Regions from separate parts of the Cupriavidus sp. DL-D2 genome, predicted to be linked through region 2. Evidence: predicted binding sites of a transcription regulator. Region 2 holds the regulator's gene; each other region holds the start of a gene.

Region 1 (10,382 bases), on a different contig from region 2:
GGCGACCAGCGAGGAATCTGGCAGCGAAGCGATGCGCAACGCCGCATCGAAACCCTCCGCCACAATATCCACCGTTGCGTCGGACAGGTGCAGATCCAGAGACAACTCCGGATACTTGTCCATCAGCCTGGGGAGTATCGGAACCACCCAGCGAAGACCAAAGGACATCGGAATTGCAATGCGCACGCGTCCGCGTGGGTTCTCGGACAGTTCCAGGGCTTCATGCTCTACCACTTCGGCCTGCCGATAGATTTCCGCGGCCTTGGTGGCCATCTGATGGCCGAATTCGGTCAGCGATAGCTGGCGTGAGGTCCTGTTAAGAAGCCTGCCGCCGAGGCGGTCTTCCAGCCTGCTTATCGCCCGGGACACCGTCGGCACCGACACATCCATGACTCTCGCGGCGGCGGCAAACGAGCCCTCCTCCGCGACTTTGGCAAACATCGCCAAACCTTCGAAATCGGGTAACTTGCTCATTCTGCTTGCGCACCGTGACGATGCCATGGCTGCGACGCCGCCACGCATGACGCGCGCAAGGCGCTACGCATCGTCCGGTACGTTTTACTTTTTTCTTGTGGCGTTACCTGGCGGGCGGAAGGTAGCCGCCTGTGCGGTCCAGAATATCGCTGCCTTCGTTCGCCATGGCTTCCGCGAGCTTCATGGTCGCAACCATGATCGAGGACTGCAGCATCGCCATCTGGGTTTCCATGGATGCGACCATTGCCGCCTTCTCGCGCTCATCGCGCTGTTCCGACTGCACGGCTTGCAAGTGTTCCCGCAATTCGGCGAGCTGCTTCTGCATCTGCTCGATCTGAGCCTTGATCGAATCGGCAGTTTCCGACTGTGCGGATTTCTTTTCGCCGCTCGCTCCGGCCTCCGTTCCCTTCACTTCAGGCGGTCGCTCGGTGTCTTCCACACCAGGCGCCTGACCATCGGCATCATTCGCTGCAGTCTGTGCAGTCACTGGTTCGGACTGCGGAGGAACCGACGTGTATCTCGGCGTTGAATGAATCTGCGTGATGCTGCCTATCTGGCTCATGGCGCGAAGCCTCAGTCATGGTTGTTAGCGCCGAAAGCATAACGTTGCCGATTCCCTATCGAAACACCCGCTTCAGAAAGTCAACGTTTCAGAAATGAAACGGCAAGGCGCAGCAACGGCAGACCTGCTCGACATTCCGGTTGCGCGCCCTCACGTCCTTCAGGCCAGTTCCGGCACCCGTGGCTTGAATCGTTGCCGCTCGATGGCGCCGCCGCGCGCCATGAGAATGGTGGATTCCGGGATTTCTTCCCAGACGTCCTGAACATCGATCAGCGGCTCGGACAGGACGAGGAAGGCATCGTCGCCCGCCGCGATGATGCGTGGATCGTCAGGATACAAGGCACGCAATTGCCGGAATGACGTGCTGTGGAACAACGAGCGAGAGGCGCCTTCGCTGGAGTAACGCACGGCAACGATCTGCTTGCCGTCGGTGACGCAGACAGTCATGTTCAATGGATGCTGCACGTCGCAGCGCCGCGCCACTTCCTCGATCAACCCTGCCATCTGCTCCAGCGCCCCGCGCGGATCACGTTCCAGGCCGAAGGTCAGGGCAAGGAAGAACATGACTTCGGAATCGGTCGATCCTTCAATCCAGCGAAACAGGTGAGGCGCCACCGCCAGCATCAGCTCGCGGCGCAATTGCGGGTACTCGCGGATCAGGCCGTTATGGACGAACAGCCATCGGCCGAACCGGAACGGATGGCAGTTGGTTTCCTGCGTCGGCGTGCCGGTGGCGGCCCGCACATGGGCCACGAACAGCGGCGCCCTGACTGCCCGCGCCGTCTCGCGCAGGTTCGTGTCGCTCCATGCGGGGTGCAGGCAACGATACCGGAATGGCAACTCCGAATGCCGCCCGTACCACCCCACGCCGAACCCATCGCCATTCGTAGTGGTATGTCCAAGCCGCGCATTGAGGCTCTGATCGATCAACGAATGTTCGGGCTGAAACAGCACGGCTTCCAGCGGCACGGAACGGCCCGAATAGGCCAGCCAGCGGCACATGATGCCCCTCCTCTACTGTCTTGGTAACGATATCTTCACTTCCAGAATAGCAAGCATGGCCGTTTCGTGAAGTAGGAAAACTGGAGATTGCGCTATGACGCAGGTCACGTAGAATACTGTACATCCATACAGTATTCAGTCATGGAACTGCTCAAGAAACTCGAAATCCTGGCGGATGCGGCGAAATATGACGCATCCTGCGCCAGCAGCGGCGCCCCGAAACGCGATTCGCAAGGCCGTGCCGGGCTGGGCGCCACCACGGGCGCCGGCATCTGCCACAGCTTCACGCCGGATGGCCGTTGCGTGTCGCTGCTGAAAATCCTGCTCACCAACTTTTGCCAGTACGACTGCCAGTACTGCGTGAATCGTCGATCCAGCAACGTGCCGCGTGCCCGCTTCGCGCCGCGCGAGGTGGTGGACCTGACGCTGGAGTTCTATCGTCGCAACTATATCGACGGGCTGTTCCTGAGTTCGGGCATCATCCGCAGCGCCGACTACACGATGGAGCAACTGGTACAGGTGGCGCGGACGCTGCGCGAGGAGCACCAGTTCCGGGGCTACATCCATCTGAAGACGATTCCCGACGCCGATCCACGCCTGATTCGTGAAGCCGGGCAATACGCGGACCGACTCAGCGTCAATATCGAGCTACCCACCGACGCCGGCCTGCAGCGCCTGGCGCCAGAGAAGGACGTCCATACGATCAAGCGGGCGATGGGATCGATCCGGTTGGCGCAGGAGGAAGCCGAGGTCGAGAAAACACCCGCTGCGGCGCGTGCCCCGGCGGGTCAAAGCACCCAGATGATCGTCGGCGCAGACGAGGCTGACGACCGCACGATCCTGCAGACCGCCCAGACGCTCTACGGCGCCTACAAGCTCAAGCGGGTCTACTACTCGGCGTTCAGTCCGATCCCCGACAGCCCGTCTGCCGTGCCCTCGCAGGCGCCGCCGTTGCTGCGCGAACATCGGCTGTATCAGGCCGATTTCCTGCTGCGGGGTTACGGTTTCCGGGCCGAGGAACTGTTCCAGGCCGGCGGCGACCTGCCGCTCGACATCGATCCGAAACTCGCGTGGGCGCTGGCGCATCGCGAATCCTTTCCCGTGGATCTGAACCGTGCGCCGCAGCGTTTGATCGCCCGCGTGCCCGGCATCGGCATGCGGAACGCCAGGCGCCTGGCGGAGTTGCGACGCACGCGGGCCATCCGCTATCAGGATCTGATCCGGCTGCGGTGCGCGATGGATACCGTGAAGCCGTTCGTGGTCACGCAGGACTACAAGCCCGCGCTGGCCGAGCCCACCTCCGAGCAATTGCGCCGCGCCTTGGCGCCCGCGCCACAGCAACTGTCTTTGATATGAGCGAGATCGCGCCCGCCACCATCAAGGACTACGCCAGTTGGCGCGAGTGGGCGCTGCGTGCGCTGTCGCAGGGCTTGCCGCCAGAAGCGGTGCCGTGGGATGCCGGTGGTGAAGCTTCGACTTCCACGCCGGGACAACTGTCGTTGGGTATGGGCGCCGCACCGGCCGTTGCTGCCAGCCACTCAGGCGCCGCGATTCAGGCCGTACGGATTTCCAGGGAACTCGCCGCCCTGCTCCGCGACGCCGCACAGCATCGCGCGGCCCAGCGCTGGGCGTTCCTGTATCGGGTGTTGTGGCGATGGGCACAGGGCGACCGCGCGGTGGCATCGGCCGCCGATGAGGATGGCGCGCGGCTCTACGCCATGGCCAAGGCCGTGCGGCGGGCGCAACACGACATGATTGCCTACGTGCGTTTTCAGGAGCGGCGGCCGGACATGCGAGTCGGCGCGGGCGATGACTTGCCTCAATACCTGGCGTGGTACGAGCCCGACCACGATGTGCTGGCGTACGCGGCAGGACATTTCGCGCGACGGATGGGCGAGGCCACGTGGTGGATCGGCACGCCGGACGGTGCGGCAACCTGGGATGGCCGCGAGGTCCGCTACTCGGCCGCCCCACCCGATCCGGGCGCCTTCCGCGCCGGCGCGGACCAGATCGAGCCGCTCTGGATGGCGTACTACAAGAACATCTTCAACCCGGCTCGCCTCAACGAAGCGGCCTTGCACCAGCACATGCCCGTTCGTTTCTGGAAGGGCCTGCCCGAGGCCGTGCTGATTCCCGCCATGATTGCCGACGCACGAAACGGCGCGCAGCGCGTGGGGCAGGCGGCGACGGTCGGCAGCATGCGCGGCAAGCAGGTGGCAGTGGATGCTGCACAGGCCCTGCCCGTCCGCCCGGTGCCGACTTCGCTCGACCAGTGCCGGCGTTGCGATCTCTGGCGCCACGCCACCCAGGCGGTGCCCGGGCGTGGTCCCGATACAGCGCCGATCATGGTGGTGGGCGAGCAACCCGGCGATCAGGAGGATCTCTCGGGCGAGCCGTTCGTGGGTCTGGCTGGGCAGGTGCTGGACGCGGCGCTGCGTGGTACGGGGGTGTCGCGCGACAGCCTCTATCTGACCAATGCCGTGAAGCATTTCAAATGGATGGCGCGCGGCAAGCGGCGCATGCACAAGACGCCGGGACAGCGCGAAGTAGAAGCCTGCGCGCACTGGCTCGACGAGGAACTGGCGCGCGTGCGGCCTCGGGTGATTGTCACGTTGGGCGCGACGGCGCTGGGCGCGGTGGTGCGGCAGAAGATCCGGCTCGCCGACGCCATGGCCGCCCCGATGCGGCTAGGCGATACGTGGATCGTGGCGACGTGGCATCCCTCGTATGCGCTGCGAGTAGAGGGGCTGGAGGCGCGAGCCAATGTGGAGGCTGCAATTCAGTCGGCGTTGATACAGGCACACAGGCTGGCCGAGGAAGAAACTTTTCCGGTCATTTCGGCGTCGGAGTGATTTGAGCCATCGCTGGGATCACGATGAGAAAGTCACTTTCCTGCGCGCTCGCCGCGCTTTTTCTGCTCGGCGCAATCAGCGGCTGCGCTTCCCGGACAGGCTATGACGATGGGAAATCCGGGGTGACAACCTATGGGGTCGTGGATGTCGGGGTGAGTGTGGAGCGGTGAGACGTATTCTCCCGGCTTACGGGGTGCTCCCCTCTCCCGCACGCGGGAGAGGGGAGAAAACCAGCAAGATCCCTAGACTCAAACCACCCCCACCTTCACCTCACTTCGAATCTCGCACCTTGCCAGACTCTCTCGCGCCACGCGTTCGACCTGCTCGCGCGTGGCTGCGTCGCGCACCGTTCCGTGCAGCGTGCAAACACCATCCGAAAAGTCTGCCGTCACCACGCCGGGATCGACGAGGGTGGCGAGTTGTTCGTCGAGGACTTCGCGCCGCTGCAGATCGCTGAGTGGCGCCACGGCGTCCATATCGTTGTTGTCGTATTGCCCCAGCGATGCCGGACCCGGTACCGGCCGCGTGCCAGTGACCAGCGGTTCGGGCGCAGCCGAGCCAGGCGCCACGCCGTACATGCCGTAGCGCTCCACGCCATCAGGCTCTTTACCGCCATGCGGCACATAGGGTGTATCGGGCAGATTGTCATGGCTGGCCGGTTTTACCGCGCCGGACGCCTCACTCACAGGCGCCTCCGGCAGGTTGTTGCGATCATCGCGTACGGCGCTATGGCCGCCGTAGTGGTAGTCCGTCAGCGTGGGCTTTTGCGTGGCCATCTGAAAACTCCTTTCGAGCGGTTGTCGTCATCGGGCATGGCGACGCATCGACCGTGCCACCCCGCCAGATCCTTGCGTGGCAACGGATTGCACGTCGTCAGTCGCGTTCTCAGCCGGTAAATCCTGCATTGGGGTCGTACCGGACATTCAGCGGGGAGGTGCAGGAGTAGACTCTCAGCACCTTTCAAAGGACGTGCCCGCCCCCCGTGAATACCCAGCCGCCCCGCCCTGCCCGCCTGCATTTCGACCTGACCACCGTCCAGCTATTTATCGCCGTGGCCGAACTCGGCAGCATCACGCGCGGCGCCGAGCGCTTGCACCTGGCCGCCGCAGCGGCGTCGCGGCGCGTGCTCGAACTGGAAGGCCAGCTTGGCGTGGCCTTGTTCGAGCGCCTGCCGCATGGCATGGCGTTGACCGAGGCGGGCCGTGCGCTGTTGGCGCACGCGCGCGGCATCACGCATACCGTGCAACGCATGCAGGACGATGCCGCGTCTTATGTGGGCGGCGATCTCGGTGTGGTGCGTGTGGCGGCGCCCAAGTCCGCCGTGATCCAGTTCATGCCGTTCGATATCCAGCGCTGCGCCGCCGTTTGTCCGGGCGTGCGCGTGGACCTGCAGGAGATGAACAGCCAGGAAGTCCAGCAGGCGCTACGCCGGGGCACGGTCGACATCGGCATCTATGAGGGCAGCCTTGGCATGGTGGACCTGCCGATCGAACCGTATCGCACGGATCGTCTGGTGCTGGTGGTGGCCAAGGGACATGCGCTGGCGCGCCGACGCAAGGTGACGCTCGACGATGTACTCGACTGCGACCTGATCACGCTGGGCGAGAGTTCTGCGATTTCGATCATGCTCGACCGGCTGGCCGAGGAAGCGGGTCGTGTGCCCCGGATGCGCATGCGCGTGGGCGGCTTCGACAGCATTGCCGCCCTTGTGGCGCAGAGCCTGGGCGCAGGCGTCATGCCGGAGGCTATCGCCGCCGTCATCGCGAGCGGTAGCCATTTCGTGCGCGTGCCGATTGCCGAGCCGTGGGCAGCGCGCGAATTCGTGTTGTGCCACCGTCCGCGCGACGCGCTTTCCTCCGCGGCGTTGAGCGTGCTGGCGGTGCTTGCGCAAAATGCGAAACCAGAATCCCCCAAATAACGATAGCCCGCGCTGCCCGCCGCGCCCATGATGGGATCCATAACGATTCCCATATTGGAGACACCTCATGCAGCGCAGACAGTTCATCCTCGGGGCAGCGGCTGGCCTGGCCCTCCCCTCGCTGGCCCTCCCCAGCCTGGTCCGCGCCGCCGATATCAACGGCCCGGTCCGCATCGTGGTGGGTTTTGCGCCCGGTGGCGGCACCGATGTGCTGGCACGCGTGATCGGCCAGAAGCTCGGCATGATGTGGAACACCAGCGTCCTCGTGGAGAACAAGCCGGGCGCGACGGGAGCGATTGCCGCCGCCTACGTGGCCAAGCAGCCGCCGGACGGCACCACGCTGCTGATGGCGCACGTGAACAGCCACGCCATCGGTCCGGCGCTGCTCGACGTCAAGTACGACCCCGTCAACGATTTCTCCCCGATCTCGATGGTTGGGGTTACCCCCAACATGCTGACGTGCCGGCCCGAGCAGAAGGTGCGCTCGGTGCAGGATATCGTCGCGCTCTGCAAGAAGAAGCCGGGCCAGATCTCGTTTGGCTCGTCGGGCATCGGCTCTGCCCAGCACCTGGCGCTGGAACTGTTCCGCATGCAGGCCAAGATCGACGTGGTACACGTGCCGTACAAGGGATCGGGCCCGCTGATTGCCGATCTGCTCGGTGGCCAGATCGACTATGCGTTCGACACGATGACTGCGGCCACGCCATTCATCGCGCAGGGCAAGGTCATCGCCATCGCCCAGACGCGCCTGAAACGCGCGGCCAGTCATCCCAACGTGCCGACGCTGGCGGAATCCGGGTTTCCGGGTCTGGATGCGGCGTCGTGGTACGGGCTGGTCGGTCCCAAAGGCATGTCGCCCGCGCTGGTGCAGCGCATGAACCAGGATGTGAACCGCGCGCTGGCCATGCCCGACGTGGCCGAGAAGCTCAAGAGCTTCGGCGCCGAGGATTCGGGCGGCACCAGCCAGCAGTTCGGCGCGTTCATCGCGTCGGAAGCCGCCAAATGGGGCAAGGTCGTCAAGCAGGCCGGCGTCAAGGCCGAAGTCTGACGCGCCCTCCCCCAGAACATGCATTGCCACGGAATTCAACGATGACGCCATTCAATACCTCCGCCGCCTCCACGGGTTCGACTTCCGACGCACAGGCGCGTCCTCTGCCGCTGGCCGGCGTGCGCGTGCTCGACGTGTGCCAGGTGATGGCCGGCCCCTATGCCTGCATGCTGCTGGCCGACCTGGGTGCCGACGTGATCAAGATCGAGCCCCCCGATGGCGGCGACCAGACGCGCAGCGCCATGGGTTTCAAGATGAAGGGGCCGGACAGCATGGGCTTCCTGAACATGAACCGCAACAAGCGCAGCGTCACGCTCGACCTCAAGACCGAGGCCGGCCGCGAGGTGCTGTACAAGCTCGCGGAGTCCGCCGACATCCTCGTGGAAAACTACCGTCCCGGCGTGATGAAGCGGCTCGGCATCGACTACGAGACGCTGGCCGAAATCAACCCGAAACTGGTCTATGTCAGCATCTCTGGGTTCGGCCAGTCCGGTCCGTGGGCCAAGCGTCCCGGCTTCGACCTGATGGCCCAGGCCATGTCGGGCGTGATGAGCGTGACCGGCTATCCCGGCGACGCCCCGGTGAAATGCGGCGTGCCCGTGGCGGATATCGGCTGCGCGCTGTTTGCCACCTACGGCATGCTGGCCGCGTACATCGGCGCCAAGGAAACCGGCAAGGGCCAGTACGTGGACGCATCGCTGTTCGACTCGGCCATGGCGTTCTCGATCTGGGACACCTCGGAGTACTGGGGCACGGGGCGCGAGCCTGAGCCGCTGGGTACGGCCAACCGCATGAGCGCGCCCTACCAGGCCATGAAATCCGCCGATGGCTATTTCGTGATGGGCGCCACCAACCAGAAGCTCTGGCAACTGCTGTGCAACACGCTGGATCGCGCCGATCTGCTGGCCGACGAACGATTCGCAACCGTGGCGCTGCGGCTGGCTAACCGGCTGCCGTTGATTGCCGAACTCGAACGCACCTTCACGCAGAAGACCAGCGACGAGTGGATCGAATCGCTGCTCGAAGTAGGGATTCCGGCCGGCCCGATCCTGACGTATCCACAAGCCTTCGACAGCGAGCATGGCAAGCACCGCCAGATGCGCATCGAGATCGACCATCCGATCGAAGGCAAGGTCCCGAATATCGGCTTCGCGGTGAAGATGGGCGGCACGCCGCAACAGGTACGTCGCCATCCGCCGCTGCTGGGCCAGCACACCGACGAGGTACTGACCGAACTCGGCATCGCACAGGACGAAAAAGAGGCGCTGGCCGCAGCCGGCGCGTTCGGCGCATGAGCGGCGATCAGGATACTGGCCGTGTGAGCCTGTTCGTCTCCGGGCAGGTGGCCACGCTGACCTTCGACCGCCCCGCCGCGCGCAATGCGATGACGTGGACGATGTACGAGCAACTGGGCCAACATTGCCGCGATCTGGCCGGCGACGGCGGTGCAGGCATCCGCGTGGTCGTGATGCGGGGCGCAGGCGGCGAGGCGTTCGTGGCCGGCACCGACATCGCCCAGTTCAAGGCGTTCCAGAGCGGCGACGACGGCATCGACTACGAAAAGCAGATCGACGCCGGCATCGGCCTCGTCGAATCGCTCCCCATGCCTACCGTGGCCGTGGTCGATGGCTGGTGCGTGGGCGGCGGCCTGGCCATCGCCACCGCCTGCGATTTCCGCATCGCCACCCCCAATGCCCGCTTCGGCGTGCCGATTGCCCGCACGCTCGGCAACACGCTCTCCGCGCTGAACCTCGCCAAGCTGCGCGCGGCATGGGGATTGCAGCCCGTGCGCCGCATGCTGCTGCTCGCGCAGATTCTCGATGCCGACGCAGCGATGGCCTGCGGATTCCTGGAATTCGTTCGATCCGCCGAAGACCTCGACGCCGAACTGGCTTCGCTCTGCGAGCGACTGGCGAAGCTCGCACCCGTGACGCAAGCGGTAGTCAAGGAAGCTCTGCGCCGCCAAACCGTCGAGGCCGTGGCGGATACCGACGATCTGGTGCGCCGCTGCTATGGCAGCCAAGATTTCCGGGAGGGGGTGGAGGCGTTTGTGGAGAAAAGGCCGCCGGGGTGGCGGGGTTGCTAGTCGCGAAACCTAGTCGCGAAACCATCCGCGCTCTGTTTCCATGTCTTTCCATCACACTATTGCGATAAGTTTTCTTATCGCAATAGTGTTGTCATGGATGGCAACTGCGATGCGGGGAAACGTTCTTCCCCATACCCCCAGGACATACTCCCCGACAAATAGTCATTAGACGGCGCGGCACAATCCGGAAACAATCGGCGCTTTCGTTGCGGCATGCAGCGCCATTTTTCGACCGGAAGTAGCCCATGACACTGATTACCGATGAGCAGGTCCGTCAAGTTCTGACGATGCGCGAGAGCAGCCAGGTGGTGCGCGACGCGTTTGTTGCGGCGGCGCGTGGGCAGGCGGTGACCTTGCCGCGCACCCGCACCAGTCTGGATCACCTGACGCTCAGCGTCATGGGCGGCATCGTGGCCCCCGCCGGAATGTGTGGGGCGAAG
Region 2 (10,382 bases):
TCGAGCTGTTCGTAGATCGCCTTCAGCTTGATCAGGCGCTTGACGTCGGTTTCCTCGCGGAACAGCTTCGACATCGCAGCGCGCATCACACGGTCCGCTTCCGATTCGAGCTGGTCGATCTGCTGGGCCGTCTTCAGGATGGTGCTGGCATTGCCCATGTCTTCGAGCAGGGCCACCGCGATCTTGACCTGGTCGCAGCACTGCACGCAGATCCGGGCCAGGTGGCGCGCTTCATCGGTCAGGTGGGTCACGTCGTAAAGCGAGATCGTTTCCGCCACGTCTTCCATCAGGTCCAGGATGTCGTCCATGGTCGTGATGAGCTTGTGGATCTCGTCGCGGTCCAGCGGCGTGATGAAGGTCTTGTGCAGCAGGTCGATCGTGTCGTGCGTGACGCGGTCAGCCTTTTTCTCCGTGGCTTGCACGCGGCGGGCATGGGCTTCGGCGTTGGGCAGGTCGTTGACCAGCGCTTCCAGCTCGTGCGCGGCGGTCACCGCACAGTCGGCATGCTGGTTGAAGTATTCGAAGAACTTGCCCTCCGTGGGCATGAATCGACCGAACATGAAATGTCCTTGTGGCGCGCCTCACGGCAGCGCTCGGTTGTGTGGCAAATGGGAGCGGAGCAATCGCACAACAGCCGCCTCGTGGGCGGCTGTCATCAAAGCGCAATATTTTACAGGGTTGCACCGCATGTAGGTGTAACCCCTACGGTGAATATCGCTCAGGTGTCGCTCAGTTGTCGTTATCGAAGAACGCCGGACCGCCGCTGAAGTTGTCGAACTTGGTGAACTGGCCCAGGAATGTGAGGCGAACGGTACCAATCGGGCCGTTACGCTGCTTGCCGATGATGATTTCGGCCGTTCCCTTGTCCTGCGAGTCGGCGTTATAGACTTCGTCGCGGTAAATGAACAGGATCACGTCGGCATCCTGTTCGATGGCGCCCGATTCACGCAGGTCGGACATCACCGGGCGCTTGTTCGGCCGTTGTTCCAGGCTTCGGTTCAGCTGCGACAGGGCGATCACCGGACAGTTGAGTTCCTTCGCCAAGCCCTTCAACGACCGCGAAATCTCGGAGATCTCGGTCGCGCGGTTCTCCCCGCCGCCGGAACCTGACATCAGCTGCAGGTAGTCGATGATGATCAAGCCTAGCTGCCCGCACTGGCGTGCCAGGCGGCGCGAGCGCGCACGCAGTTCCATCGGATTCAGCGCCGGCGTCTCGTCGATGAACAGTTGCGCATCGTTCATGCGTTGGATCGAATGCGTCAGACGCGGCCAGTCCTCGTCGAGCAGACGACCGGTACGCAGGCGGTGCTGGTCCAGGCGCCCGACCGAGCCGAGCATACGCATGGCCAGTTGCACACCCGCCATTTCCATCGAGAACACCGCGACGGGCAGGCCTTGTTCCACGGCCACATGCTCGCCGATGTTCAGCGAGAACGCGGTCTTACCCATCGACGGACGACCTGCCACGATGATCAGGTCACCGGCCTGCATACCGCTGGTCATGCGGTCGAGGTCGATGAAGCCCGTGGGCACGCCGGTCACATCCGTGGAGCTGTCGCGATGGTACAACTCGTCGATACGCTCCACCACCTGCGTCAGCAGCGGCTGGATTTCCTGGAACCCCTTCTGGCCACGCGACCCCTCTTCCGCAATCGCAAAGACTTTCGATTCAGCCTCGTCGAGCAGCTCGCGCACCTCGCGCCCCTTGGGCGCGAAGGCCGCAGACGCAATGTCGTCGGCCACGGTGACCAGCTTGCGCAGCACCGACCGCTCGCGCACGATTTCGGCGTAGCGGCGGATATTGGCGGCGCTCGGCGTGTTCTGGGCCAGCGAGTTCAGGTAGGCCAGCCCACCCACTTCCTCGGCCTTGCCAGACACCTGGAGCATCTCGAACACCGTGATCACGTCCGCCGGCTTGGTGGCGGAAATCAGGCGGGCGATGCTCTGGAAGATGAGGCGGTGATCGAAGCGGTAGAAATCGGCTTCGGAGAGAAAATCGGCAATACGGTCCCAGGCGGCATTGTCCAGCAACAGGCCACCGAGTACCGATTGTTCGGCCTCGATCGAGTGCGGAGGAACCTTGAGACTGTCTAGTTGGGGATCTGCGGCGGGCGCGTTCATGGGGGGCAATTATAGCGGCGGGAGCCAGGCACGAAGCCGGGCCGCAAACAAAAAAGGCAGGAGCGCTGGCCCCTGCCTTTTCGTGCATCGGACGCACCGGCCAGGCCGGCACATCGTTTGCCAGGTACGACTTAGACGTGTTCGCCCAGGACGGACACGTTGATGTCGACCAGCACGTCGGTGTGCAGTGCCACGCCAACGGTGTAGTCGCCCACCAGCTTCAGCGGGCCGTTCGGCAGGCGGACCTGCGACTTCTCCAGCTTGAAGCCTTGGCCTTCCAGCGCTTCAGCGATGTCGGCGTTGGTCACGGAACCGAACAGACGGCCGTCCACACCCGACTTCTGGGTGATCTGAACGGTCAGGCCGTCCAGCTTCTGGCCTTCGGCTTGTGCGGCTGCCAGCTTCTCGGCGGCGGCCTTTTCCAGCTCGGCGCGCTTCACTTCGAATTCGGCGATGGCCGTTTGCGTTGCACGGCGAGCGCGCTTGGTCGGGATCAGGAAGTTACGTGCGTAACCGTCCTTCACACGAACGATGTCACCCAGGTTGCCCAGGTTGATGACTTTTTCCAGCAGAATGATTTGCATCGTGTATTTCTCCTTGCGGTCCCGGGACTATCAGTTCTTGTGCAGGTCGGTGTACGGAACCAGCGCCAGGAAGCGGGCGCGCTTGATAGCCGTGTCGAGCTGACGTTGATAGTGAGCCTTGGTACCGGTCAGGCGGGCCGGCGTGATCTTGCCGTTGTCGCCGACGAAGTCCTTCAGCGTGTCCAGATCCTTGTAGTCGATCTGTTCGACGCCAGCCACGGTGAAGCGGCAGAAGCGCTTGCGCTTGAACAGCGGGTTCTGTTGCTGGAAGCGCTTCTTGTTCTTGTTGTCACGTTTGACGAATGCCATGATTCAATCCTTTTCGTATGCTTTACATCGAGTGATGTGAAAGACCAGTGTCTTGCTGTTGCGGTGCTTGCGCGCCAGGAATCCTTCGCAATCGATTACCGCTTCGAGCGGCAATCTGAGCAGTTGCTGGGCGATGGCACCAATGCCCATCGCCACCACTGCGAATTCCACCTGCCGGGGCGTTTCCGCCTCGACGACCTCGCCGCCATGCTGCAGGATGCAGTTGACGACCGGGACGCCTGCCGGCGTATAGCGCAGCGTATCGCGCTCCGCGAGCGTTGCGGTCAGCCGGAGCTGGTTCACCGCGACACTGCCGTCCGCACTCAGGCGGCGGCTTGGCCTTCCGTGGTCGTTTGCGCAGCCTTGCGGGCTTCTTCGCGCTGAACTTCCTTCATCATCGGCGAAGGTGCAGTCTCAGCCTTCTTGGTCTGGACGATCAGGTGACGCAGCACGGCGTCGTTGAACTTGAACGCGTGTTCCAGTTCAGCCAGCGTTTCCTTGCCGCACTCGATGTTCAGGCAAACGTAGTGAGCCTTGGCCAGCTTCTGGATCATGTAGGCCATCTGACGGCGGCCCCAGTCTTCCACGCGATGGATCTGGCCGTTTTGCGACGTAACGAGCTGCTTGTAGCGCTCGATCATCGCAGGCACTTGTTCGCTTTGGTCCGGATGGACGATAAATACGATTTCGTAGTGACGCATTGACGCTCCTTTTGGATGAGCCACCCGGGCGTCAAGTCCGGTGCGGCAAGGTTGAGTAGCCCGCGAGTATAGTACGGAATGGCCGGACCCCGCAAGATTGGGCCTCTGCCCCGATCAATGCGCCGCAAACGTCGCCTGCAGGCGCACAGCGTCACCCGCGAGCCCGGGATCGTTCGCCAGCACCACCGCCAACAACACGCGCGCCTTGTAAGGATTCAGGTCTCCGGCCGATACGAAGAGACCGACAGCCGGCACAGGCTTGCCCGGCATCGTCACATGACCCGCGCCGGTCCGCGAGCTGCGCACGACGGCGACACCACAAGCCGCCGCGTCGGCCAACGCCCCGGCCAACGTCTCGTGGATCGATCCATTGCCAGCAGCGGCCACTACGATCCCTGTCACCCCGGCCGAGACAAGCGCGTCGACCATCACCCTGCCCGGCTGCGCATAGCTCGCCACGACCTCGACGACGGGCCATGATGCCGGCACGGGCAGAGGCTGTGCGAAAGCTCGCGACACGCGCACGAAACGCACGAAGGCATCCTGGACAAAACCCAGCGGACCGGCGGTCGGCGAGCCGAAGGCATCCACCGCCGACGCATGCAACTTGGCCACATCCCGCGCTGCGTGAATCTCCTGGTTCAGTACGACGAGCACACCCTTTCCGCGCGCCTCCGGACTTGCCGCTACCCGTACGGCATCGAGCAGATTCAAGGGGCCGTCCGCAGACAGCGATGTCGACGGACGCATGGCCGCGGTCATCACCACCGGCACCGGACACGCCTGCGTCAGGTGCAGGAACATCGCCGTTTCCTCAAGCGTATCGGTGCCATGCGTGATGACGATACCGGCAACATCCGGCACACCTGACCAATGCTCAACCCGGCACGCAAGCGTCTGCCAAAGGGAGAACGCCATGTCCTTGCTGTCGACCTGGGCCACCTGCTCGGTCTCGATGCGCGCCACATCGGCCAGCGCGGGCAAGGCTTGAACGAGTTGCGATACCGGAACCGTGGCCGCCTGGTAATGCGCACTGCTGGCAGCGCTACCGGACGACCCGGCGATGGTGCCGCCCGTGGCGAGCACGACAATACGAGGCAGGGAAGCTGACATGTTGTTCGAGGCGTGGATTGGCAGGACGTGGGCGGCGATTGTACCCGGCGAACTTCGACTCGAAATGCGCGGCAAACCCGACTGCGAGGCCCGCGAGGAATTTGCCGAGGTTAAGTCCGCTGCGCAAATTGTGCTTGCACTTCACTCGATACTGTATAAAATCACAGCATACTGTTTAAACATACAGTGCCTCGGCACGAGAGACCGGCGAACCATGGCTACCCTGACACCCCGGCAGCAGCAGATTTTCGACCTAATCCGCAACACGATCCAGCACACCGGCTTTCCGCCGACGCGCGCCGAGATTGCTGCGGAGTTCGGCTTCTCCTCGCCCAACTCGGCAGAGGAACATCTTCGGGCGCTGGCGCGCAAAGGCGTCATCGAATTGACGCCCGGCGCTTCACGCGGCATCCGCCTGAAGGTTGGGCGGAGTGATTCGGAACGTCCGGACCAGCTTTCACTGGCCATGGCCGGCGTGCTGCAACTGACGTTGCCATTGGTGGGCCGCGTGGCGGCCGGCAGCCCGATCCTCGCCGCGGAACATATCGACCGGCAGTATCAGGTCGACGCATCGGTCTTCGATGAACGTCCTGACTACCTGCTCCGCGTACGCGGCCTGAGTATGCGCGACGCCGGTATTCTCGACGGTGACCTGCTCGCCGTGAAGAAAGCCAGCGAAGCTGCCAACGGCAAGATCGTCGTGGCACGGATCGGCGAGGACGTCACCGTCAAGCGCTTGAACAAGCGCGGCGACTCGATCGAACTGATTGCCGAGAACCCTGATTTCTCGAACATCGTGGTGCAGTCTGGACGCGATGAGTTTTCTCTGGAAGGTATCGCTGTGGGCCTGATCCGATCGTCAGGCTTCTGATATCCGCCTGGCGCGGTAGCACGACTCACTGAAATACGTCGCCGCTCCGCGCCAAGACCCAGGCAGCACGGCCGTCTGCCCTGGTCACCCGCTTTGCCTTGCCCATGCCGCCCCGTTTCCGTCGAACGAAGGGTGCGGACTCCTGCTGTCGCAAATTTCGAGGTGCTGCCATGCTGCCATCCCTTCCCGTCGCTTCCCGCCGCCCGGTCAAGCCCGTGCCCTTCCGTCAGATCAAGGGCGTACGCGTCTATCAGGGCGCCCAGCGGCGCACGATGGTCGGCAACATGGCCGCCATCTGCCGAATGCTCGAACTGGCAGAACCGTCCCCCAACGGCCGCTAGCCTCCGCGCCGGGCTAATCCCTCGCATCCCTCGCGCGGCAAGCCTGGCAAAGTCTTGAGGACTTTGTAAAAAGTGGAGTTGCAACCTCACCACGTGTAATTAAGGCTACGCTTACATCAGCCGGAAGCGTGGTTAAATTCACTGGCGCGCAATGCATCACTGGCGCAGTCGCGTCATGCGCAGAACCGGACCTTGTCACCCGCCAAGGCCCGGTTTTTTTTGGCATGCGTGTTACCTTGCCACCTCGCCTTTTAAAGCATAAATCAGGCGAATCTTGATGATCGGGGCTTTATGGGATTTTGAGTAAAACGCGGTGTTGGACGCGGCTTGGTCTCCCGCCATCCAAAGATGCATGCCTTACACGCTACGCTGACATGAAGACAGTATCTGCAGCAGGACAGCAATCGAAAGGACAAGAGGCCCAGTTGCCACAAAAAAATTGAAGGCAGGCTTTTCCCTTTTGACACCACAGTGAGGGCAGGTGGGCTCCTCATCATCTATTTCTTTCTGGCATTCGGTGCACGAAACCTGCGCCATTTCAAACCACCTCCTTACCCGGCCGTCATCTGCCGCATCAATCGAAGATGCGGAATACAAGTCCGGATTGATGCCGTGACGAGACATTGGCCACGACGAGTTAGGGGGCGCCTTGAACGGGTAGAACTGGCCGACCGCTAAAGAGAACCAGAAGTGTTGCGACACGCTGGACCACGCGAACGCGACAGCCGGACCAAAAAAGCAAAATAGCCGCTTGGAAGCGGCTATTTTAGAGTAATTCTTTGGGGTGGCTGACGGGACTCGAACCCGCGACAACAGGAATCACAATCTGAGCCATCAAGCCTTATCCGACATACGTTTCCGGGAGATCGTTGGGAATACTGAAGGTCCAAAAACCGCGAAAACTCTCGTGTTTTTTTTGGCGTATTCCCACCAAAACCACGGGCCAACGCGGCCCTTGAAGTCGGCCACCGGATTCATGCACCACCACGGCGCCGCTACGACTACAGCCTGCCGTCGGCAGGCTTCACAGGCTGTTGGGTGGCAGAAATAATGGTGGCAGTCGTGACTTGCCCTTCAAGCTCTGTAGCGTTCACGCTGAGATACACGGGCGATTTACCCCACTCGGCCTGCTGCAGCGCTCGCACATGCTCTCGGTCGAGACTGTCGTCCCTGAATTTAGCCGTGAACTCGCGCCCATCCCCGAGATAGCGCACCTTGATCCGGAACTCCTCTTCCTTGCTGGTATCGACCGAGAGGATTCGGTAGTTGCCGTTGATCTGAATTTCGTTGGACGTGCGTCGCACGGTCGAGAGTACCTGGCGAGCCTCTGCCTGGGTCAACTTGACGCCATTCAGGTCGATCAGGTCCGCATCGGAAATACCTTTCAGCATCGCCATGCTCGTGGACGCTGCGGTTTCTTGAACAACTGCCAGTTTGGGCTGCGCGGCAAGCGCTTCGGTTACCAGGGCCAACCGCGCCGTCTCTTCCTTCGAGAGGTTCACGAGCTTATCCGCCTCAACGTCAAGCTCCTTTTTCTTGAGCTCTTTGTTGGCGTAGTGCTTGTACATGGTCGTAGCCGCCCAGAGAGTAGCTCCGACTACGCCGAGAATGACGATGTGCGAGGGTTCCATTTTCCCAACGAGGCTAGTTACAAGCTTCTGCGCGAAGTCCGAAAGATCGACGGTGACGAGAGAACTCCCCTCCTCCACCTTTGCCTTAAACTCAAGCTCGGCTTTGTCGGCTTCCTTCAAACTGCGCGCGTCGGGCTGGTCGTAGACCAACTGCGCGTACGTCTTGTTGATGCCATGCTGGAGGTCCAAGAGACCCTGCATGAGGCTCGGCGTAATTGTGCTGTGGTACTCATCACCTTTCAAGGTGACTTGCACTCTCGGCCAATCCTGAAATCGCAGGTGAAAGTCTTGCCCGAGTTGCTCTCCCAGCGCCTTCTTCAACAAGTCGAAGGCATCCTTCTCACTATTGACGACAAACTCCGGCACAGCTTCCCCCGTTGAAATTTTTGGCGGAGTATGCCACGTAGTCGGAAAAATTGTGAATTAAGATCCGCTTAAACCAGTGTTCAACGTGAGCGAGAGCTGTTGTCCGGGGCGGGCTATTATACTGTATATTTATACAGTATCCTCTGCATACCCTTGCCACCACGCCTCCACTGGCTTCCTTGCTCTGCGCCGCAGTCGGTCAATCTACGCCAGCCTCCCGCTCCCAGTCGTCACAGACCACCCGCGGACAAGCTCGCCCAAGCCTGCACTCCAGGCGCATTCTCGGGTGAGGGTATTCATAGGGCACACTGACCACCAATCGCGAACACGTGCGACAGGCGTACCGGTCCCAGACAACGTAGGACGGTATGGGCGGTGCAGGCGGCTGGAATCCGGTTGACATGCAAATACTGTATATCCATACAGTATTTGTCGGCAATCGGGACTGACTTGAGAGCGCAGAGAGCGCCGCTCCAAGATCATCTATCGCAAAACCATTCCCATTGGAAAATTTTCACGAATATGTGGTCTTCAAGCGTGCTGCCGTGAACCCTTGAGCCGCCTGTATTTGCGGGAATGTGATCTAAACGCACATGACGGCGAGGCCACTCATGCCGCTTGTCAAGTCTGTTACAACCTCCTGCTTTCACTATACTTAGCCCACACATTTGACTTGAACCACCACATCTAGTGGCATTTTTGGAGAACAAATGGAAAGCACTGTCAGGGCTCGCTGAGCAATCCGCCGCTTGGCGAGCCAAAAAGGAAAGACCCCGATTGCGCCAAATTTGCATAGGCAACGCAATCAGGGTCTTGGGCGGCGTGAGCCTGAGAAAACGAGGCCCCTTACGGGAAGCTTTCGTTCGGGGGCAACCGGACTTCAAGCATCCTCAAACTCTCGGGCTCAATTCTAGAGGTTGTAACGGGTACAGCAAAACCCGGTTACATGTAGAAATCTGGTGGCATTGACACCAAAAGCGAAATTGAGCTATGACCAACTTCACTGTTCGAGTAGTACTCCACGGCGTGGATGACGATGAGTCCGAACTGTACACGGACCTTCACGACCAGATGCGGAAGCAAGGCTTCTCTCGTCAGATCACGCTGAAAAACAGCGGCACTTGGAAGCTGCCGCCCGCCGAGTACAGCAAGGTTTCCGCCGACGCTGGCTCTACTGTGCTTGCAGCAGCAAAGAAAGCCGCACTTGTCGTAATGGGCAGCGAACTCTCATTCTCTATTGTTCTGACGGAGAGCGAGAAGCCGCGTCTTATCCACAATCTCGAACCGGCCAAGTAACCTGCCGGAGAGGCCGTAGCAATCTCGCTACGGCCTCAGGCATTAACGACGCCTCGCCCTGATCTCCTGCTCGATGTCCGCTAGCCTCTTCCCCTGCTCCGCCGCGCGCTCGTCGCGCCAGGCAAAATCCCTCCTGGCATCAGCGGCAGTGTAGCGATCGGACTCCATCCGCTCGATGGTCTTTTTCATCGCTACCATCTCGGTCTTGATCTCGATCAGCGCCGAGTTGGTGGCCTCGCGCTGACCATAGTAGGCTGAGATTGCGGCCACCAAGGCCACCAGCAGCCCCCAGAACGGGATGGTCGGCCGCTCCATTCGCACTGGCAGATGCTCATTCCCCTGCATAGCACCCCTCCCTGGCTGTGATCGCCGCGTCGAGCGCAAGCCAATCGCGTCGGACCTTGTGGTAGAGCTCGGCCGCCGACACATACGCGCGGACCACTGCGCCCATGCTGTCATCGGCCGGTACCGGCAGCTTTTCCGCCGGCAGCTTCCGCAGGCTCGCCGGGATCGGTTGGCACTCTGCCCTCGGCGGCGGCAACGAGGCTGCGCATGACGCCAGCGCCAACGCGGCAATCACGAAACACGGGCTTTTCAACAATTTGCGGCTCCACTTGTTCCCGGATGGTCCGGTAGATGGTGACGATCTTTTCGCGGTCCTCTTCCTTGGCCGCGATGACGTCCTGGTCTTTGGTGACGAGCTGCTTGTTCAGCCTCTCCACTTCCTTGTTGCGCGCGTCGATGCTGGCCTTCAGTTCATTCTGGCCGGCGCGGAAACCTTCGGCATAGATGCTGTTGCGCAGTGCCAGCGCGCCGACCACGACCGCAACAACGAGGCCGACGCCTATGCCGATCTTGAGAAATGGGTTCATGAACGACTCTCCAGGCGCCCCTCGCACATGGCCCTTTCTGTGGCACGTCGAGTGACGAGGCCGGGCAGTTGCCGCCCGCCGGCATACACCCAGCGGGACAGCTCCGCGCAGCCGCCCGCGTAGTCCCCAGCGTTGAACTTGCGTGCCATGGACGACCGGCAGTAGGCCGACGCGCCG
Region 3 (10,382 bases), on a different contig from region 2:
CACCTGTGGCGTGGGTCTCAACAACGCGATGGCCTCAGCCGTCAACGTGCTCGGCGATGTGCATGGCGGGGCGGGCGAGCAAGCCGTGGCGCTCTATCACGACATTGCGCGCCGTGAAGACGAAGGCATGACGCTCGCCGATGCCGTGACTGCCGGCCTGGCGGACTATCGCGACCTGCACGGCAAGTTCGTGTCGGGCTTCGGCCATCGCTTCCACCCCATCGATCCCCGCGCGCCGCGCTTGCTGGAACTGGTGGATCAGGCTGCCTGCGATGGCGTGGTGTCGGGTCGATATGCAGCCATCGCCCGCGCCGTGGAACAGAAGCTCGGCGAAGGCCGCGCAAAGCCGATCCCGATGAACATCGACGGCGCCACGGCGGTCATCTACGCGGAACTCGGCTTCCCTGCCCCGCTGGCGCGCGGACTGTTCTGCCTGTCGCGCTCGGTGGGCATCCTGTCGCACGCATGGGAACAGACCCAGCAAGGCGGCCGCAACAAGGGCCCGATTCCGCGTCAGTTCATCTGGACGTACGACGGGGTGGCGCAAAGGGATGTACCGGGTCGAGAAACCGGTCGTTAATGAAAATCCCGGCTCGACACCAGTAATCGGCCGAGCAGCGGACTCATGTCGACCAGCTCCTCGGCCACCAGGTGTCGCACGTCGCCCTGCCGCTGCCAGGTGCCGATGACGCCGAGCAGCGTGGCGCCGAGCACCTCCTTGCGCTGGCTTTCCACGAGTCCCGGCCAGATGATCACGTTGATCGCGCCGGTTTCATCCTCGATCGAAGTGAAGATGGTGCCCTTGGCCGTGCCGGGGCGTTGCCGCACCGTGACGATGCCGCAGGCGCGCACGCGGCGGCCATTGCCGATGCGCGTCAACTGCTCCGCCGTGATGTACTTCAGCGCGGCCAGCCGGCGCCGTAGCAGTGTCAGCGGATGGCATTTCAGTGAGAGGCCCGTACTGGCGTAGTCGCCGGCCACGTCCTCGCCGATCTTTGGCGCGGCCAGTTCCAGTTCGCGTTCGGGTGGCGGCGCTTCGTGGAGCAAATCGCGATGCGAGGTCTGCACCACGGCTGCGCGCGCCTGCCAGCGGGCTTGCCGACGATGACCGGCCAGTGCACGCAACGCATCGGCAGCGGCCAACACGTCGATATCGTGGGCATCAAGTTCAGCGCGACGGGCGAGGTCTTCCACACTGTCGAACGGTTGCGCGGCCCGTGCGGCCTCGATGCGCAGCGCGGCGGTTTCGCGCATCCCCTTCACGCGATTCATGCCCAGCCGCACATCGCGATGCGGCTGCCTCGGCCGGCGCGGCTCCAGTGCGCTTTCCCAGTTGCTGATCGTCACATCTACGGGCTGTGTCACCACGCCATGGCGCCGCGCGTCCTGCACCAGTTGCGAGGCCGAGTAGAAGCCCATCGGCTGGCTGTCGAGCAGCGCGCATAGGAACGCGTCGGGGTAATGGCACTTGATCCACGCACTCACATAGACGAGCTTGGCGAAGCTGGCGGCATGGCTTTCCGGAAAACCGTATTCGCCAAATCCCTCCACCTGCCGGCAGATGCCGATGGCGAATGCCTCGGGATAGCCGTGCGACGTCAGTCCGCGCATCAATGCATCCTGATGCTTTTCCAATCCGCCCTTGCGTCGCCATGCGGCCATCGAGCGACGCAACTGATCGGCCTGCCCTGGCGTGAAACCGGCTGCATCGATGGCCAGTTGCATCACCTGTTCCTGAAAAATCGGGATGCCCAGCGTACGGCCCAGCACACGCCGGATCACATCGTCGAAGTAGGTCGGCAGCTTGCCCGTGCGGCGCAGATCCTCGCGCCGCTTCAGGTACGGATGCACCATGCCCCCCTGGATCGGGCCGGGCCGCACGATGGCCACTTCCACCACCAGGTCGTAGTACTGGCGCGGCTGCAAACGCGGCAGCATCGACTGCTGCGCGCGCGATTCGATCTGGAACACGCCGACGGTATCCGCCTTGCAGATCATGTCGTAGGTCTTGTCGTCGGTCTCGGGCAGGTCTTCCATGCGCGTGGGCAGGCCGGCGCGTTCGGGTTCCGGGTTCGGGATCATCGCCAGCGCGCGACGGATGGCGGTCAGCATGCCCAGCGCCAGCACATCCACCTTGAGCAGACCCAGCGACTCCAGATCGTCCTTGTCCCACTGGATCACGCTGCGATCCTTCATCGCCGCGTTCTCGATGGGCACCAGCCGCGACAGCTTGTGCTGTGCGATCACGAACCCACCCACGTGCTGCGACAGATGACGCGGAAAGCCGCGCAACTGTTCCGTCAGACTGGCCCATTGCTGCACCGCCACCGAATCCGGATCGAGCCCATAGCGCGAAATCCGTTCGATAAATGCCGTGCCGCCATCCCACCATGCCTGCCCCTTGACCACCTGTTCCACCACGCTCGCATCGATGCCGAGCGCGCGCCCCACGTCGCGCAACGCGCTGCGCGAGCGGTACGAGATCAGCGACGCGGCCAGCGCAGCGCGATGGCGCCCGTACTTCCTGTAGATGTACTGGATGACTTCCTCGCGCCGCTGATGCTCGAAATCCACGTCGATATCGGGCGGCTCGTCGCGCTCGCGCGAAAGAAAGCGGCCGAACAGCAGGTTGGCCTGCTCCGGACTGACCTCGGTGATATGCAGGCAGTAGCAGACCAGCGAGTTGGCGGCCGAGCCGCGCCCCTGGCACAGGATGCCCTCGCGCCGCGCAAAGCGCACGATGTCATGCACGGTCAGGAAGAACGGCTCGTAGTGTTTCTCCTCGATCAGCTGCAACTCGCCTTCGATCTGTGTTTCCCACTCGGGCTCCATGCCGTGCGGGAACCGTTCGCGAATCCCCTTCTCGACTTCCGCGCGCAGATAGCCGATTGGCGTATAGCCGGCCGGCACGATTTCCTCGGGATACTCGTAGCGCAGCGTGTCGAGCGAGAAGCGGCACTGTGCGGCGATGCGGAGTGTCTGCGCCAGCGCCTCGCGCGGATAGAGCCGCGACAGCACCTGCCGCATGCGCAGGTGTGCTTCGGCATTGGGTGCGAGCGCCATGCCGCACTGGGGCAGCGGCTGGCCGATCCGGATCGCGGTCAGCACATCGGCCAGCGGCTTGCGCGAACGCACATGCATGTTCACGGCGCCGGCCGCCACGAGCGGTAGGCCGGTCTCCTGCGACACCTCCTGCAAGCGCGTGCGATGGAGCGCTTCGGCATGGCCTTGCAATAGTTCGAGCCCCATCCAGACGCGATCGCCGAAGACGTTGCGGCACCAGCGCGCCTGTGCGCGCAGCACGTCGGTATCGGCGCAGTAGTCGGGCAACAGGATCGCCAGACAATCGGGCATGCCGCGCAAGTGGGACTGGTCGGGTTGCGGATCAGAGAGATCGGACGGATGCAGCCGATAGCTGCCCTTCTCCGCGCGCGTGCGGCCCAGCGTGATGAACTCGCAGAGATTGCCGAACCCTTCGCGGTTGCAGGCCAGCAGCACGAGGCGTGGCGGCGGCACGGTATCGCCGGGCGCTGCCGCCAGCGTGAAGCGGCTGCCGATGATCAGGTTGAAGTCATCGGCGGCGGCGGCCAGCGTCTCCAGCATGGCGTGGCGGCGCACGGCGGCATCGGGATCGTGGCCGAAACCGGCCGGATCACCATCGTCATCCTCCTCGGCTTCGTCGTCATCCTCATTGGCCAAGAAGGCTGCGAGTTCATCCACCTCGTCGCTCTCCCCCGCCGTCTGCCCCGCCGCCAGACGCCGCGCGCTGCGCGCGACGGCTTCCCACATTTCCTCGCGCAACGTCTTGATGGCGTGATGCGCGCGCGCCGTGCCCGCCACGGAACACTCGTCGGTCAGCGCCAGCCCGCTATAGCCAAGCTGGAACGCGCGCTCGATCAGCTCCTGCGGATGCGAGGCGCCATCGAGAAACGTGAAGTTGGAAATGCAGTGCAGCTCCACGTAGTCGGGCAGAGACGGCAGCAGCGAAGACAATCCGGGCAGCATGGCGATCCTTCCCGGCGCTCAGGCGAACAGGCCGTGCAGGAACCAGCGGTATTCGCCGCCGTCTTCCTGCCCGTCGCGCGTGGGGCGACCCGGCCGTTCGCGATAGACCCAGCAGCGCAGCCCATCCTCACGCTCGGCGATGAAGTAGTCCCGCGTGGCCAGCCCACCGTCCCACCATCCTGCTTCGATACGTTCGGGACGCGTCAGCATCACCAGCGGCCCCTGGTACACGGGTCGATGCTTCTCCACGCGCAGCGCACGGGGCGACTCCAGCAGCCAGAGCGGACGCTCGGGCGGCAACGGCCCCGACGCGCGCGCGGAAGGCCGGGCCGGTGGCTCGTCCACGGGACACCAGCGGTTGGCGCTTTCGGGGCGATGGTCGGCCAGCGGATGCGGCTGCAGCACGTTGTCGCGCCCGAGTCGCGCCACGAGCGTATCGATCAGGCGGCCCAATTCGGCCGGCTCAGCGCCCGGATCGGGAAACAGCGCATCGCTCTGCGGCACGCAGGTTTCCATCGTCTCCACGCGCAGCCCCAGACCACCTACCGGCGCATGGAAATGCACCTTGTCGAGCTTCTCGCGGAACAGCTTGGAGAGATGCGCGGCGTCACGGCTCGGCTGCGCCAGCGCGAGTGTTACCGGCGTGGTGTCCATCTGCTCGCCCAGCCGGTAGCGTTCGTGTTCGAGCACCAGCACGCAGCGGGTGACCCCGGCCTGCTGCGCGGCCAGCCAGCCCGACAGCGCCAGCAGCAGCCGCTGCGCGCCGGCCAGCACGCCGTCGACGGATTCGATGCGCCCCGGCAGGTCCATCCGTTGTGCGAACGTGGGCGGCGCCTCGAACCAGACAAAGCCGGTGGGCGTCTGGTCATACGCCTCGTCGAGCCGCGCCAGCAGCCCCGTGCCGAGCCGGCGCGACACCCCCGCGCGCGGCAGCGCCCGCACCTGCCCCAGCGTGCGGCAGCCGATACCTTCGAGCCACTCGGGATCGGCCAGCGCATGCAGGCAATCCACGGGCAGGCGATCGAGCAGCCGCAGCATGCGCGCAGGCTGCACCGCACGCCGCGCGGGCCGCACGATGCCGCGCGCAGTCTTGCGCACCGGCTGGCGCGCGAGCCAGGCCGCGCCCTGGGCCGTGGTGCCGCTGCCAATCTGCGCGAACGTGCCGAGCTGCCGCACACGGGCGCGCACCGCGCGGCACAGCGCACGATGGCCGCCGAACAGGCGCAGGCTGGCCGTGACGTCGAGCATCACCGTGGCCGACTCCGGTTCGGGATCGATCGTCACGCCCGGCGTGAAATGGAGCAGCGTCAGCGCCACCGAGGTCATCAGCGCTGCCTCGGCCACGAGATCGCGTTCGAGCTGCACCACATCCGCAGACAACGCCTGCACGCCGCCGCGCCGCATGCCATAGCCCACGCCCAGCGCCACGGCCGGGCCGTTGGCCAGCACCACGCGCTCGCGCTCCAGCACCGCCACCGGAAGCTGATGCAGCGTGCCGGTGACGGGGCTGGAAGGACTCGGCGGCTGGGAGACCGCGCCGGCTGGCTCAGGCCAGTTCGGCTGCAGCGCGTCCAGCGGCAGGCGCGGCAGATGCACCGCGATCCAGAACGTCATCGGCAACAACATGAGAAGGAACGACAGAAGGAACAGCAGGAGCAGGAACCACCGCCGGCAGGCCCGTGCGCTGCGGCACATGCGCCATGCCTTCCAGCGGCAGCAGCAGCGGCGTATCGCGAACCGGACCGCGCCGCTTGTGGAACACGATCGACATCAGGTTGCCCGGCTGCGGCGACAGCGCCAACCGCAGCACCGCTGGCGACGATTCGTGCAGCACGCGCATCGGGCGCAGCACCCACACCACGGTATCGCCAGCCTGCGCCAGCACCTGCAGGCGCCGCAGCGCCTCGGGCCGTGCACCGGCCAGCCAGACCAGCAGCGCACCGAACGCCTGGCTGCGCAGCATCTGCTCGGCGGCCCAGAGCATGTCCGTGCGCTGCGCAGCCATCGTCGCGCCCGTGGTAGGGCGCACCCAGTAGAGATGACGTGCCGGCAGGCCCTCGGCCAGCCCCGATGCCAGACCCGCGGCATTCGGCAGGTAAGGCGGATTGACGAAGCCGATGCGCCGCCCGCTTTCGGCCAGCGTGCGCAGCGCCGGCATCAGCAGCCGCAGCTCGCCCGCGCCCTCCTGCGCCAGCAGCAACTCGGTCACGGCGCCCGCCGGCCACCCGCCGCCCGGCAACTCGGCGGTCAGGGCGTCATAGCCGGTCGGGCAGACCGGCAAGCGGCCGGCATGGCCCAGCTGGCCCGCGCGCCACAGGCCGGGATAGCGATGTTCGAGTTCGCGCACCGACTGGCGATGCACGGAAGAAGATGGGGGCACAGGGTCCGCCGCCAGAAGCGACGGCTGCTCCTGCAGGGGCGCAGCCATGATGCATAGGATTTTGTCGAATACTGTATGTTTATACAGTATCGCCACCGATGCAAGAGGCAGGCTCCCGATGTGCTGCAAATGGCATTTTCAAAACGATGTTTGCGCGTCTGCCACAGTCCGGCCCCGGCGAATGCAAACAACTGTGAAGTGTCATTGTGAAGTGTCAGGCAGTACGGAACAATGCGTTGCTATGAAACGGAATACGCGCGAATGCGTGCATCTGCTGATCGAAGGAATGCAGCGCCAGGGGCCATTGCGCCGCGATGCGCTGGCTGACGCCTGCGGCTTGAGCGCCGAGGAAACCACGCGCGCCCTGAAAGCCGCACGGCAGATGAGCGTGATCGACCACGTACCCTACGGCCCCGGCACCCCGCCGGCCGCCGTCTTCTACCAGCTGACCGGCCGCCAACTGCCGGCCGCCCGCAAGAGCACGCGCGTCCCGCCCGCCCCCGATGACCGCTTCCAGCCGCTGCTGGAAGCGTGGTGGAACAGCAGCGAACTGGACCGGGCCTGATTCTCGGTCCTCGGTCCTCGGTCCGCCCTTCCCTACCTTTACTTTTCCCTTCGATACCGCGCCTGCATGATCTGCGTCCACTGACCGTCGTCGCCCTGCATGAACGAGGTGAGCGTGCGGTTGTCGTCGTCCTGGAACGCGATCACGTCGCGGTACTTGGCCATCTTGCCTGCCACCACGGTGCCTTCCGGCGTGAAGGCCGGGCCGTCGGCGCGTAGTGTCAGCGTGCGGCCATCGGCTTCGAGGTCGCCTTCGTAGACCCACAGGTGGGTCATCATCGAGCCGATGAAGGTACCCACGAAGTGCTTGCGGGCCGGATCGTAGCCCAGCGTCATCAGCGTCGTGGCCGGGCCGCAGCCCGGGAAATCGCCTTCGGAGCGCGTCTGCACCCAGACGTCGCCGATCTGGGTGACCTGCTCGGGAATCTTCCATTTCTCGGCTGGCGCATCAGGGCCCATCTGGGCCTCGCCCTCCGCAATCCACTTGCCTACCAGCTTGTGCAGCCAGCGATGTTCGTTGGTGACTTCGGTGTTCATGCAACGTCTCCTCGGTTAATGTGTACAACGTACACAAGACTAGGAAACGATCCCGCCGGTGTCCACATGAATCGGTCCACATGACAGAAATGTCATGTGGACCGGGGCGTCTTCCAACTACTGAGGGAGGCGGATTTTCGGGACGATGAACTGGTTGCCGGGCGCGCGCATGACATCGCACTGGACGTCGCCCTTGCGGGCCTCGCCGGCCTGGTTCACGAACTCCACCGCGCCCACCACGCTGTAGACGTCCTCCGCCACGCGGCGCGTGGTGCTGGCCGTCCAGCGAAACTGGTCGGGATGGGGCATCTTGGCCTTGACCGCCTGCATGCAGGCGAACGGCGCCTCGGGTGCTTCGGGGCGGCCGCCGCGCTGGCCGAGTTCGGTGTTGGTGGAACCGTCGGGACCGGGGGCCGAGGCGGATGCGGCCGATGCCAGTGCCGGCATCGCCAGAGACATCACGAAAGCGACAGACGCCGCCAACCCGCGACGCGTTTGCGTTGTCATGGTGAACACTCCAGAACAAAAAAACGGCCGGCACGCGCGATGCATGCCGGCCGTCCGCCATTGTAATGCGGCTACCTGATCGACATCACATCATCGGCATCACACCGACATGTCGCGCGACTCCGGCTTGCGGTCGTCGAACCAGCGATACAGCACCGGCACCATCACCAGCGTCAGCAGCGTCGACGTGATCAGCCCGCCGATCACCACCACGGCCAGCGGACGCTGCACCTCGGAGCCCGGTCCCGTCGAGAACAGGAACGGCACCAGGCCCAGCATCGCAATGGTGGCGGTCATCATCACCGGCCGGAAGCGCTGCGTGGCACCGCGCACCACGGCATTGCGCAGCGACATGCCGGACTCCCGCAACGTGCGGATATACGACACCAGCACCACCCCGTTGAGCACCGCCATGCCCCATAGCGCGATAAAGCCCACCGATGCCGGCACGGACAGATACTCGCCCGTGACAAACAGCCCGATGATGCCGCCGATCGATGCAAACGGCAGCACCGTGATGATCAGCGTGGCGTACCGCAGCGAGTTGAACAGCAGGAACAGCAGGAAGAAGATCGCGGCGATGGTGATCGGCACGATGATCTTCAGGTGGCCCATGGCGCGTTCCATGTTCTGGAACTGGCCGCCCCACTCGTAGTAGTAGCCTTCCGGCAGCTTGACCTTGGCTTCGGTCGCGGCCTGCAGTTCGGCCACAAAGCCGCCCAGGTCACGATCCTTCACGTTGATCATCACCACCACTCGGCGCTTGGCCATTTCGCGGCTGATCTGCGCCGGGCCATCGCTGACCTCGATCTTGGCCACGCTCTGCAGCGGCACCTGCACGCCGTCCGGCGCCTGCACCAGCAGTTGGCGGATGGCCTGCACGTTGTTGCGGAACTCTTCGGGCAGGCGCACCGCCGCCGCAAAGCGGCGCTCGCCTTCGAAGATATCCGTGGCGCGCTTGCCGCCGATGGCGATCTCGATGATGTCGTGGATGTCCGACACGTTCAGCCCGTAACGCGCAATCGCCGCACGGTCGATCTCGATGGACAGGTACTGCTGCCCCGAGATCCGCTCCAGCCGGATATCCTGCGAGCCCTTGATGCCACCCGCCACGCGGGCAATCTCGCCTGCCAGCTCGCGCAGTTTGTCGAGGTCGTCGCCGAAGATCTTCACGGCGATATCCGAGCGCACGCCGCTGACCATTTCGTCCACGCGGTCCGAGATCGGCTGCGCCATCACGATCTGCACGCCCGGAATGGTGGCGAGCTTCTCGCGGATGGCATTGGCGATATCGTCCTGCGTCCAGCCATCGGGCCACTCGTCGCGGTCCTTGAGGCTGGCAATCGGCGTCGATTCGTTCTGGCCCTGCGGGTCAGCCGGGCTTTCGCCGCGGCCCACGCCGGACACCACCGACTTCACGCCCGGCACTTCCAGCACCATCTTGTTGGCGAGCTTCTCCATCTTGATCGATTCCTCGAGCGAGATGTTGGGCACGCGGTCGATGGCGGGCACGATCGATCCTTCCTTCATTTCCGGAATGAACGACGTACCGAGCATCGGCACGATCATCACGGTGGCCACGAACAGGCCCACCGCCGACAGCACCGTCTTCTTGCTGTTGGCCAGCGCCCAGTGCAGCATGCGCAGGTAGTGGCGCTTCATGAACGCAATCAGCCACGTGTCATGCTCGGCGCCGCCCTTGAGCAGATACGAGGACAGCACCGGCGACAGCGTCAGCGACAGGAACAGCGAGATGGCCAGCGCGATCGAGATCGTGAAGGCCAGCGGCGCGAACATCTTGCCTTCCATGCCCTGCAGCGTCATCAGCGGCAGGAACACCAGGATGATGATGCCCACGCCCACCACCACCGGCGTGGCCACTTCCTGCACGGCCTTGACCAGAATCTCGGTCTTGGTCAGGCCGCTCTTCTCGGCATGCCCCAGCCGCTCGAACGCGTTCTCTACCACCACCACCGATCCATCGACCATGAGGCCGATGGCAATCGCCAGCCCCCCGAGCGACATCAGGTTGGCGGAGAGCCCCATCCGGTTCATGACGATGAACGTCAGTAATGGCGTGAGCACCAGCGTAGCCAGCACGATGATCGACGAGCGCACGTCCCCGAGGAACAGGAACAGGATGATCACCACCAGCACCACGCCTTCGAGCAGCACCTTGGTCACGGTCCACAGCGCCGAATCCACCAGTTCGCTACGGTCGTAGTACGGCACGATCTGCAGGCCGCCCGGGATCATGCCGCGCTCGTTGATCTCCGCCACGCGCTTCTTCACGCGGCTGACCACTTCCTTGGCATTGCCGCCGCGCATCATCATCACGATGCCGCCCACGGATTCGGTCTGGCCATTCTTGACCAGCGCACCCTGACGC

What was found. Region 2 encodes LexA, which represses DNA repair genes until DNA is damaged. Its sites were predicted from a motif close to ACTGTATNNNNATACAGT; they were not measured.
Region 1: ABDB81_RS22260 (putative DNA modification/repair radical SAM protein) is a predicted target of LexA. The motif match lies at 2,154-2,171, and genes of this name have one in related genera.
Region 3: imuA (translesion DNA synthesis-associated protein ImuA) is a predicted target of LexA. The motif match lies at 6,456-6,473, and genes of this name have one in related genera.

The regions. Positions count from the first base shown of each region.
Region 1 is NZ_JBDKXK010000051.1:955-11,336, forward strand. Features, by position in the region: gene ABDB81_RS22245 (LysR family transcriptional regulator) at 1-474, opposite strand, end outside; gene ABDB81_RS22250 (hypothetical protein) at 578-1,036, opposite strand; gene ABDB81_RS22255 (class II glutamine amidotransferase) at 1,196-2,038, opposite strand; gene ABDB81_RS22260 (putative DNA modification/repair radical SAM protein) at 2,180-3,394, shown strand; gene ABDB81_RS22265 (UdgX family uracil-DNA binding protein) at 3,391-4,890, shown strand; gene ABDB81_RS22270 (BON domain-containing protein) at 5,139-5,666, opposite strand; gene ABDB81_RS22275 (LysR family transcriptional regulator) at 5,873-6,808, shown strand; gene ABDB81_RS22280 (tripartite tricarboxylate transporter substrate binding protein) at 6,876-7,856, shown strand; gene ABDB81_RS22285 (CoA transferase) at 7,898-9,151, shown strand; gene ABDB81_RS22290 (enoyl-CoA hydratase/isomerase family protein) at 9,148-9,942, shown strand; gene ABDB81_RS22295 (ornithine cyclodeaminase family protein) at 10,188-10,382, shown strand, end outside.
Region 2 is NZ_JBDKXK010000028.1:67,851-78,232, forward strand. Features, by position in the region: gene ABDB81_RS16445 (DUF47 domain-containing protein) at 1-560, opposite strand, end outside; gene ABDB81_RS16450 (replicative DNA helicase) at 730-2,121, opposite strand; gene rplI (50S ribosomal protein L9) at 2,253-2,705, opposite strand; gene rpsR (30S ribosomal protein S18) at 2,736-3,014, opposite strand; gene priB (primosomal replication protein N) at 3,018-3,317, opposite strand; gene rpsF (30S ribosomal protein S6) at 3,338-3,715, opposite strand; gene ABDB81_RS16475 (asparaginase) at 3,830-4,828, opposite strand; gene lexA (transcriptional repressor LexA) at 5,043-5,699, shown strand; gene ABDB81_RS16485 (hypothetical protein) at 5,870-6,040, shown strand; gene ABDB81_RS16490 (hypothetical protein) at 7,042-8,037, opposite strand; gene ABDB81_RS16495 (hypothetical protein) at 9,028-9,333, shown strand; gene ABDB81_RS16500 (hypothetical protein) at 9,376-9,648, opposite strand; gene ABDB81_RS16505 (hypothetical protein) at 9,789-10,205, opposite strand; gene ABDB81_RS16510 (lysozyme) at 10,202-10,382, opposite strand, start outside.
Region 3 is NZ_JBDKXK010000033.1:58,830-69,211, reverse strand. Features, by position in the region: gene ABDB81_RS18370 (citryl-CoA lyase) at 1-580, shown strand, start outside; gene ABDB81_RS18365 (error-prone DNA polymerase) at 577-4,005, opposite strand; gene ABDB81_RS18360 (DNA polymerase Y family protein) at 4,024-5,619, opposite strand; gene imuA (translesion DNA synthesis-associated protein ImuA) at 5,552-6,433, opposite strand; gene ABDB81_RS18350 (hypothetical protein) at 6,627-6,950, shown strand; gene ABDB81_RS18345 (DUF1579 domain-containing protein) at 6,989-7,486, opposite strand; gene ABDB81_RS18340 (DUF2880 domain-containing protein) at 7,604-7,993, opposite strand; gene ABDB81_RS18335 (efflux RND transporter permease subunit) at 8,093-10,382, opposite strand, start outside.